DNA from 2 places in the Kitasatospora sp. NPDC029312 genome. Region 2 is predicted to be linked to the other one. Evidence: riboswitches for the same ligand, from Rfam matches in the RefSeq annotation. Region 2 holds a riboswitch; the other holds the start of a gene.
What was found. A riboswitch is a leader RNA that binds a small molecule or an ion and turns the genes downstream of it on or off. The one in region 2 is predicted to bind cyclic di-AMP.
Positions count from the first base shown of each region.

Region 1: it holds a riboswitch for cyclic di-AMP, as region 2 does, so the genes downstream of both, ACZ4WV_RS24700 (transglycosylase family protein) here and ACZ4WV_RS28720 (M23 family metallopeptidase) in region 2, are expected to answer to the same signal.

Region 1 covers NZ_JBVHXY010000032.1:68,168-72,985, reverse strand. The annotation lists gene ACZ4WV_RS24715 (nucleoside triphosphate pyrophosphohydrolase) at 1-101, shown strand, start outside; gene ACZ4WV_RS24710 (SDR family NAD(P)-dependent oxidoreductase) at 128-553, opposite strand; gene ACZ4WV_RS24705 (cytochrome P450 family protein) at 876-2,165, shown strand; cyclic di-AMP (ydaO/yuaA leader) riboswitch at 2,376-2,541, shown strand; gene ACZ4WV_RS24700 (transglycosylase family protein) at 2,546-3,337, shown strand; gene eno (phosphopyruvate hydratase) at 3,579-4,818, shown strand, end outside.
Region 2 covers NZ_JBVHXY010000044.1:41,164-45,981, reverse strand. The annotation lists gene ACZ4WV_RS28730 (GNAT family N-acetyltransferase) at 32-1,579, opposite strand; gene ACZ4WV_RS28725 (hypothetical protein) at 1,578-2,450, shown strand; gene ACZ4WV_RS28720 (M23 family metallopeptidase) at 2,521-3,369, opposite strand; cyclic di-AMP (ydaO/yuaA leader) riboswitch at 3,382-3,540, opposite strand; gene ACZ4WV_RS28715 (YiaA/YiaB family inner membrane protein) at 3,738-4,028, shown strand; gene ACZ4WV_RS28710 (alpha/beta fold hydrolase) at 4,145-4,818, shown strand, end outside.

The sequences.
Region 1 (4,818 bases), on a different contig from region 2:
GGGCGCACGACGCCGGGGTGGACGTGGACGCGGCGCTGCGCTCGGCCGCGCGCGGCTACCGGGAGGCGGTGCGCGCGGCCGAGGGGCTCAAGCCGGAGTAGCGGGCCTGAAGCCGCGGTGGAGGGCGTCAGGCCGCGGTGGCGGTGTGCTCGGCCGGGCGCCGCTGCTGCGGGACGAGCTCGCCGATGGCCTCGCCGACCAGGGCGACGAGTTCGGCGAGGCGCTCCAGGTCGAGCTGGGCGTCCAGATCGGCGAGGGAGACGATCCGCTCGCCGTTCGGGCCGGCCACGCAGAAGAGGTCGATCGGCCCGAGGTGCTTCTCGGCGGTGTCGACCAGGGCGGCGACGTCGCTGGGCCGGTGGATGTCACCGGCGACGCCGACGACGGGGCAGCCGGGCCGGTCGAGTTCGGCGGCGAGGTCCTCGGCGACACCGACGTCGGTGTCGGCGATCAGCATCCCGGCGGCGCCGGCCGCCGTGAACCGGCGGGCGAGGTCGGCTCCCGAACCGCCGTCGAGCACCGCGATGACGACGACTGCCCCGCTGACCCGCATGGTCTGCTCCTCCCTGTGGGCGACACCGCACCGGCGCCCACGCACACTGCGGAGGATCGTAGGCACGACCTGACCCTCCGCAACAGGGATTACCCCTCAGGTGACCAGGCTCACGCCCGCCACCCGGCCAAGCTCTGTCCAAGAGCTGTCCACGGCCCGTCCACGGCCCGTCCACGGAGCGTTGGCGCGCCGCTCGCGCGCCGTTGACGGACGGCTCGCGCCCCCGCCGCGCTCCGCCTGCGATCGACTCGGGACCCACCCGCGCGCCGCGGCGGACCGCCGGCGTTCCGGGCCCGCCCGGGACAGCGGTTACGGTCGACCCATGCCTGCTCAGCCCGACGCCGCCCAGCCCGCCCCGCAGCTCTTCACCTGGGAGTTCGCCGCCGACCCGTACCCGGCGTACGCCTGGCTGCGCGAGCACGCCCCGGTGCACCGCACCACGCTGCCGAGCGGCGTGGACGCCTGGCTGGTGACGCGGTACGCGGACGCCCGGCAGGCGCTCGCGGACAGCCGGCTGTCGAAGAACCCGGCGCACCACAGCGGGCAGGCGCACCGCACCGGCCGGGTCGGCATCCCGGGGGAGCGGCAGGCGGACCTGATGACCCACCTGCTGAACATCGACCCGCCGGACCACACCCGGCTGCGCCGCCTGGTGTCCAAGGCGTTCACCCCGCGCCGGGTGGCCGAGTTCGAGCCGCGGGTGCAGCAGCTCACCGACCGGCTGATCGACCGCTTCGCGCAGCGCGGCTCGGCCGACCTGATCCACGAGTTCGCCTTCCCGCTCCCCATCTACGCGATCTGCGACATGCTGGGCGTCCCGGCCGAGGACCAGGACGACCTCCGGGACTGGGCGGGCATGATGATCCGCCACCAGGGCGGGCAGCGCGGGGGCGTGGGACGGGCGGTCAAGCGCATCCGCGCCTACCTGGTGGACCTCATCCACCGCAAGCGCGCCGACCTCGGTGAGGACCTGATCTCCGGTCTCATCCGGGCCAGCGACCACGGCGAGCACCTGACGGAGAACGAGGCCGCCGCGATGTGCTTCGTGCTGATCTTCGCCGGGTTCGAGACGACCATCAACCTGATCGGCAACGGGACGTACGCACTCCTGCGCAACCCGGGCCAGCGGGCACTGCTGCAGGAGTCGGTGGCGCGCGGGGAGACCGCCCTGCTGGAGACCGGGATCGAGGAACTGCTGCGCTACGACGGGCCGGTGGAGCTGGCGACCTGGCGGTTCGCGACCAGCCCGCTGACCATCGGCGGGGTGGACATCCCGGTCGGCGACCCGGTGCTGGTGGTGCTGGCGGCGGCCGACCGCGACCCGGCCCGGTTCGCGGCCGAGAACACCCTCGACCTGGCCCGGGCGGACAATCCCCACCTGGGCTTCGGGCACGGCATCCACTACTGCATCGGCGCCCCGCTGGCCCGGCTCGAAGGGCGATCCGCCCTGGCCACGCTGCTTTCGCGGCTGCCTGATCTCCGACTGGCCGAGAGTCCGGAGAACCTGCGCTGGCGGGGCGGTCTGATCATGCGTGGATTGCGCGAACTTCCGGTCGAATTCAGTCCTGAGGCGAGGTCACCGCACGCCGGTCCTGAGGCTCCGAGATGCTGACGGCAGGTCGCTGGCCCATGGCTCAGGTCGGTATGAAGGCCTATCAAACCGGACAAACAGCCGCTGCTGGTAGGCGATTGATCACATGCCGTGATTTCCATGTGATATCTGCGATATGAGCTTGTGATCGGTCTGAGGATCTGTCTAGTCTCCGGGGAGTTCGCAGCTGCGGACCCCGTGCGCGGGACGCCGAATCCTGCCCGCCGCGTCACGGGAAACCGACCAGAACCCTGGGCAGGGGCGGGGGAACCAGGTTTGTTGCCGTCCCCACGGCTTGGGGTGAAGCCGCCCGAGCGGAACGTTTCCGCGTACGGCGGCCGGGCCACCTCCCGGTCCGAACCCGACAGCTCACCTCGCAGGCGTGCGGAGAGGGACCCTTCATGCTGTTCGTTGGAACCGGCCGTCACCGTCGTCGCACCCAGACCGAGAAGGCCATCGCCGTGGCCGGCGTGGCCGGCGTCGGACTCGCACTGCCGCTCCTCACCGCCACCGGTGCCTCCGCCGCCCCGGCCTCCGCCTGGGACTCCGTCGCCCAGTGCGAGAGCGGCGGCAACTGGAGCATCAACACCGGCAACGGCTTCTACGGCGGCCTGCAGTTCACCTCCAGCACCTGGCAGGCGTACGGCGGCACCGCGTACGCGCCGCAGGCCAACCAGGCCGGCAAGGCCCAGCAGATCGCGGTCGCCGAGAAGGTGCTGGCCTCCCAGGGCCCGGGCGCCTGGCCGGTCTGCTCGAAGAAGGCGGGCCTGACCAAGGGCGGCGCCCCGGCCGTCGTCGACACCTCGTCGGACGCCGCTCGGTCCGCCCCGCAGCAGCGGGCCCCCCAGCAGCAGAGCCCCAAGCAGCAGGCCCCCAAGGCGGCCGCGAAGCCCGCCCAGAAGCCCGCCCAGTCGTACGCGCCGAAGCACGCCGCCCCCCAGCAGGCCGAGCAGCCCGCCGAGCAGCCGGTCCAGCAGTACGCCCCGAAGCACGCCGCCCCGCGCGCCGGCCAGCCGGCCCAGGCCGCCCCGGCCGGCCACGACTACACCGTGCGCTCCGGTGACACCCTGTCGACCATCGCCGCCGCCCAGGGCGTGTCCGGCGGCTGGCAGGCGCTGTACGACGGCAACCGCGCCACCGTCGGCGGCGACCCGGACCTGATCATGCCCGGCCAGGTGCTGCACCTCGGCTGAGGCCCGGTGAGGGGGCCGGCCGACGGGCCGGCCCCTTCGTCCGCATTCGTCCGCGCCCGGGGGGACAAGCTGGGACAAGCAGGTGAACTACCGGGGGGTAGCAGGGCCACACGCTGAGACGGGACCGAGGCCAACGTGGCCCCGGGAGCCCGGGCGGTTAGGCTCTGGTCGTAACGACTCCGCAATCGTCCGCCGACATCACCACCGTCAGCCGGACCCTGCTTCCGCAAGGAGATGCCTCGTGCCGTCCATCGATGTCGTCGTAGCCCGTGAGATCCTCGACTCCCGCGGCAACCCCACGGTCGAGGTCGAGGTCGGCCTCGACGACGGCAGCACGGGTCGTGCCGCTGTCCCGTCCGGTGCCTCGACCGGCGCCTTCGAGGCCCTGGAGCTGCGCGACGGCGACAAGAACCGCTACTTCGGCAAGGGCGTCGAGAAGGCCGTCCTGGCCGTCATCGAGCAGATCGGCCCCGAGCTCGTCGGCTACGACGCCACCGAGCAGCGCCTGATCGACCAGGCCATGCTCGACCTGGACGCCACCCCGGACAAGTCCTCGCTCGGCGCCAACGCCATCCTGGGCGTCTCGCTGGCCGTCGCGCACGCCGCCTCCGAGGCCAGCGACCTGCCGCTGTTCCGCTACCTGGGCGGCCCGAACGCGCACGTCCTGCCCGTCCCGATGATGAACATCCTCAACGGCGGCTCGCACGCGGACTCCAACGTCGACATCCAGGAGTTCATGATCGCCCCGATCGGCGCGGAGTCCTTCTCCGAGGCCGTCCGCTGGGGCGTCGAGGTCTACCACACCCTCAAGGGCGTGCTGAAGGAGCGCGGCCTGTCCACCGGCCTCGGCGACGAGGGCGGCTTCGCGCCGAACCTGGACAGCAACCGCGAGGCCCTGGACCTGATCACCGAGGCCATCCAGAAGGCCGGCTACGTGCCCGGCCGCGACATCGCGCTGGCCCTGGACGTCGCCGCCTCCGAGTTCCACCAGGACGGCGCCTACCAGTTCGAGGGCAAGTCCCTCTCGTCCGCCGAGCTCATCGAGTACTACGCCGAGCTGGTCGCCGCCTACCCGCTGGTCTCCATCGAGGACCCGCTGGACGAGTCGGACTGGGACGGCTGGAAGGCCATGACCGTCAAGCTGGGCGACAAGGTCCAGCTGGTCGGCGACGACCTGTTCGTCACCAACCCGCAGCGCCTGGCCAAGGGCATCGAGACCGGCACCGCCAACGCGCTGCTGGTGAAGGTGAACCAGATCGGTTCGCTCACCGAGACCCTGGACGCCGTCGAGCTGGCCCAGCGCAACGGCTACCGCTGCATGATGTCGCACCGCTCCGGTGAGACCGAGGACGTCACCATCGCCGACCTGGCCGTCGCCACCAACTGCGGCCAGATCAAGACCGGCGCCCCGGCCCGCTCCGAGCGCGTCGCCAAGTACAACCAGCTGCTGCGCATCGAGGAGATCCTCGACGACGCCGCCG
Region 2 (4,818 bases):
TCCGGGGCGCATCGCCCCTTGGGCGGAGCCGTCAGCGGCCGAGCAGGCCGACCGCGGCGGCCCGGTTGACGTTCGTCAGACCGCGGACCAGCTGTGCGGTGAGGAAGACCAGCAGCAGCCCGACCGCCGAGAAAGCGGCGATCTGCCAGGCGCCCTCGATGTAGTAGACGTGCCGGACGTGCTGGCTGTCGGTGTAGTCGAACACCCGGTATCCGGGCCAGTTCGTGAAGGTCGGGAAGACCCAGTGGTAGACCGGGTAGAGCGCCATCGTCCAGCCGAGCAGCAGGAACACCAGCGTCATGCTGAAGCTGAACACCGCCCACGGGAACATCACCACCTGGTACAGCACGCCCTTCCAGCCCGCCGCGTCCGCCAGCCGGGCGGTGATCGCGCCCCAGCTGCCCGGGCGGACCTGCCGTACCGGCGCCGGGCCGGGCACGTCCACGCCGAGCATTCCGCGCACCCGGGCCCGCTCGAGCCGGCCGAAGCCGCGGGCGGCGGCGGTCAGGCCGGCCAGCACGGGCAGGCCGAGGACGGTGACGAAGGTGCCGAGGCCGAAGCAGAACATGGTGATCGCGACGGTGAAGGCGACGATGGCCACCGGCAGGCCGGTCAGCGCGAAGCCGATCTCGCGGACGTGGTACGCGGAGAACGGCGACCGCCAGGCGGACGGCGGCCACTCCGTCCGGCGGACCCCGGCGCGGGGTCCCTTCTCGTCGTCGTAGCCGCCCAGGGTGTCCCACTCCTGGTCCAGCGTGCTTCGGCTGCTGCTCATGTCCCGGCTCCCGGCCCTTCGGTCCCTCGTGCTCTTCGACCCGACGTCCTCGAGTCTGGCCGAGCCGCCGCCGCGGGGGCATCCGGGGGACCGGCGGATCGGAGGTGGGGTTAACCCCCCGTCCCGGCCTCCTGCGTGCCGGTCCGGCCGGGCCACTCGTCGACGAGAAGCGAGTACTGGTGGGAGTCGGACCCACACGCCGCCCCGGTACACGTCGTGCCGGATCCGCCCCTCCAGCCGGAAGCCGAGTCTGGTGAGCACCCGGGCGGCGGCCGGGTTGTCCACATCGGTCCGGGCGGCCAGCCGGTGCAGTCCGAGCGGCCCGAAGGCGCACCCGCAGAGCAACTCCGCGATCTCGGTCGCGTAGCCGCGGCCCCACACCTCGGGGCGCAGCACGCAGCCGAGTTCGGCGGAGCGGAACCCGCCGAGGGTCAGGCCGGCCTGCCCGACCGGCACCGCGTCCGCCCGGTCCGCCGGGTACTCCCCGTCCCGCATGCCCGCCGCGCCTGCCGCGCCCGCCGCCTCCCCCGCGTCCTCGCGGCGGCAGACGGCGAGCCGGTAGGTGTCCCGCTCCTCCGCCATCGCCTCCTCCAGGTACAGCTCGATCTGGTCGGCGCAGTCCTCGCGGTCGCGCGGGCCGAAGGTGAGGCGGCGGGTCACCTCGGGGTCGCCGAACAGCGCGTGCAACGCGTCCACGTCCTCCGGGGTGTGGTGGTACTCGGATGGTGAGCCGGGGGCCGGTGAGTCGTACGGGGACCATGGGGGCCGACCCTGCCCGCGCCCGGCGGCTACCGTTCGGGACATGAACGACGATGACCTGCGGCTCGCTCCGCGCACCAAGGCCGCCGAGCTGCTCGCCTGGGCGGCCGAGCAGGGCCGCGCGCCGGTGGCCGAGGCGCCGCTGCGCACGGTGCTGGCGCTGCTGGAGCTGGGCGAGGGCAGGATGCACGACGGCTGGCCCGAACTGACCTCCGACGCGGTGGAGCACCTGCTGTACGAGCGGCTCCACCTGTACGTCCAACCGGCGCCGGACGCCGATCCGCTCGCCTACGGGAACGCCGTGCGGCTGCTGGTCGACCACCAGCGGGCGGTGAAGCGGCTCAATGCGAAGCGCCAGGAGCGGCTGCACGCCGAGGCCGAGTGGCAGGGCGAGGTCGCGGCCGGGCTGCTGCGCCGCGCCGATCTGGTCACCTGGCCGCGGCTGTACGCGGTGCTGCTGCACGCCCACGGGGTGGACACGGCCGACGGGGCGGCGGTGCGGGACTGGCTGACGGGCTTCGCCGCACTGGGCGAGGCGGAACGGCTGGCCGGGTACGAGGCGCTGGTGCCGGCCGGCTGGCTGGACGAACCCGATGAGCAGGGTTGGGGGCCGGGCCGGGTGCTGTCCGTCGGCATGGCCACCGACGGCGCGCGGCGGCTGCTGGAGCAGGGCCTGATGCGGCGCAGCTACCGCAACCTGGCCGAGCTGACCGCGCTGGGGCGGCCGATGCCGGAGGAACTGGCCGGGGATTTCGGGGCGTTCGAGGCGGCGGCGGCCGGGGTCGCGCTCGACCTGTTGGGCCAGTGGACGGTGCCCGGCCTGCCGCGGCTGCTGGTCGAGGAGTTCGCCGAGCTCGCGCCGGAGCCGGGGCCGGAGGAGATCGACGCCTATCTGGCGCAGTTGCCGGCGGAGTGAGGGACCGGAGGCGGGCTCCGGGCGCGCCCGGGGGCCCGCCCGTCGGGGGCCGTTGCGGCCGTCGGGGCCGTTACGGGTTGAGGCCGCGCTGCTGGAGCCAGCTCTCGGGGTCGACCGGGGCGCCGCCGCCGGGGCGGACCTCCAGGTGCAGGTGCGGGCCGGTGACGTTGCCGGTCGCGCCGACCTTGCCGATCTGCTGGCCGGGGCCGACCTTGCCGGAGCCCGTGATGATCGAGGAGAGGTGGCAGTACCAGATCTCGGTGCCGTCGGGCAGGGTCTCGACGATCCGGTAGCCGTACGCGCCGGACCAGCCCGCCGAGGTGATGGTGCCCTGGCCGACCGCGTACACCGGGGTGCCGGTGTCGGCGGCGAAGTCCAGGCCGGTGTGCAGGTGGGCCCAGTAGCGGGCGCTCTGGCCGTAGTGGGCGGACAGGTTGTAGTCCTTCACCGGCAGGGTGAGGGCGGCGGCCTTGGCGCGCTCGGTCTCCTCGGCGGCGCGCTTGGCGTCGGCCTCCTTGGCGGCGGCCTTGGCCTCGGCCTCCTGGGCGGCCTGGAGGCGGGCGTTCTCCTCGGCGGCGGTGCGCTGGCTGTCGGCCTGCTGCTGGATGCGGGCGGCGAGCGCGAGGCCGGGGTCGGCGGCGAGGGCGACCGGCGTCTCGTCCGCGGCCTCGACGGCGGGCGCGGCGGCCGGGGTGGCGGAGGCGAAGCCGGTGGCGCCCAGGGTGGCGGCGACGGCGGTGACGCCGAGGAGCGGGGAGGCCCCGCGGGTCTGACGCGGCATCCAGTGGCGGTTGGTCTCGGCTTCCGGGGCGAACTCGTCGGTGCCGAGAGACTCGGCACCGTCCGGGCCGGGGTGGTCGAGGAGCTGGGTACCGGCTGCGGGGCCGCCCGGGTGTGCCGGGGTGTGCGTCGACGCCACGGAGGCGCGCTCCTTTCCTTCCTTCGCGCCTACCGGGTTAGCTGACGGGTTCGGAGCAGGAAGGTCTCCTACGGCCGGGCCGGGGCCCCGCCGATTCACCCCAGGGAACGTGGTTCCCCGGCTCCCTGACCTGCCCGGAGGCCGGCCGGTGGGATTAGGCGACGGCGCACGGTGCCGTCTGGGTACGGCGTTGACGACCGCGCTGCGTTATCAAACGTTAATCCTAGGAGCCCCTGATTCCAAGCCATCCGTCCGGGACGGCTGGGGGCCGGGTGATCGGACGTCAACGAACGACCCGTCATTCACCTGGGTCCATCTGAGTACTCCTACTCATGTGTGACCCGACAGCGCCGTCGCATCCTGTCGCCATGACCGCACCGATGCAGACCCGCACCACGGCCGCGTACTACGCCCAGGCCGTCCTCTCCTTCACCATCTCCGGCGTGGCCCTCGCCGCCGGGATCGCCTGTCTGCCCGTCGCCGGATGGACCCGGGCGTTCCTCGGGATCGGCCTCCTCTACACCGTCACGTCCGCGTTCACGCTGGCCAAGGTCATCCGGGACCGGCAGGAGTCCGCGGACACCGTCGCCCGGGTCGACCAGGCCCGACTGGAGAAGCTGCTGGCGGAGCACGACCCGTTCAGGGTCGAGGGAGTCTGAGCCCTCGCCCGGCCGGTCGGGGGGGGCGAAGGGGGCCGGAACGAGGGGCTTGACGGCTAAGGCTATTAGCCGTAGCTTCTTGGCTATCGGCAGCAGCGCCCCCGTGGAGGACCACCGTGAACGGCACCAGCACCCCGAGCACCCAGTACCTCGACGTCTCCGGCGGCCGGATCGCCTTCGACGACACCCGAGAGGGCGCCGGCGCCCCCGTCGTCCTGCTCCCCGGCATGCTCGACACCCGACGGGCGTACCGGCACCTGCACCCGCTGCTCACCGCGGCCGGACACCGGGTCATCACCATGGACCTGCGCGGCTTCGGTGAGTCCTCGATCGTCTGGGACGACTACAGCCCGGCCGCCATCGCCACCGACGTCCTCGCCCTGCTGAACCGCCTCGGCATCGAACGGGCCGTCCTGGTCGGCCAGTCCTACACCGGGGCCACGGTGGTCAAGCTCGCCGGGGACGCACCCCAGCGGATCGCCGGGATCGCGCTCATCGACGCCTTCGTCGAGCACCGGTCCAACGCCCTGATGCGGGGCGTGATGGCCGTGACGGGCACCGCGCTGGTCCACTGGCCCGCCTCCTGGGGCCTCTACCTGCGCAAGATGGCCTTCCCCGGCCCCCGACCCGCCGACCTCGACGCGTACGTCGCCGGACTCGTCGCCGACCTGCGCACCCCGGGGCGCAAGACCGCCACCCGCGGGCACGTCACCGGGGACTCCGCGCCGATCGGCTGGTGCGCGGCCGTCCGCTGCCCCTCGCTCGTCCTGATGGGCAGCAAGGACCCCGA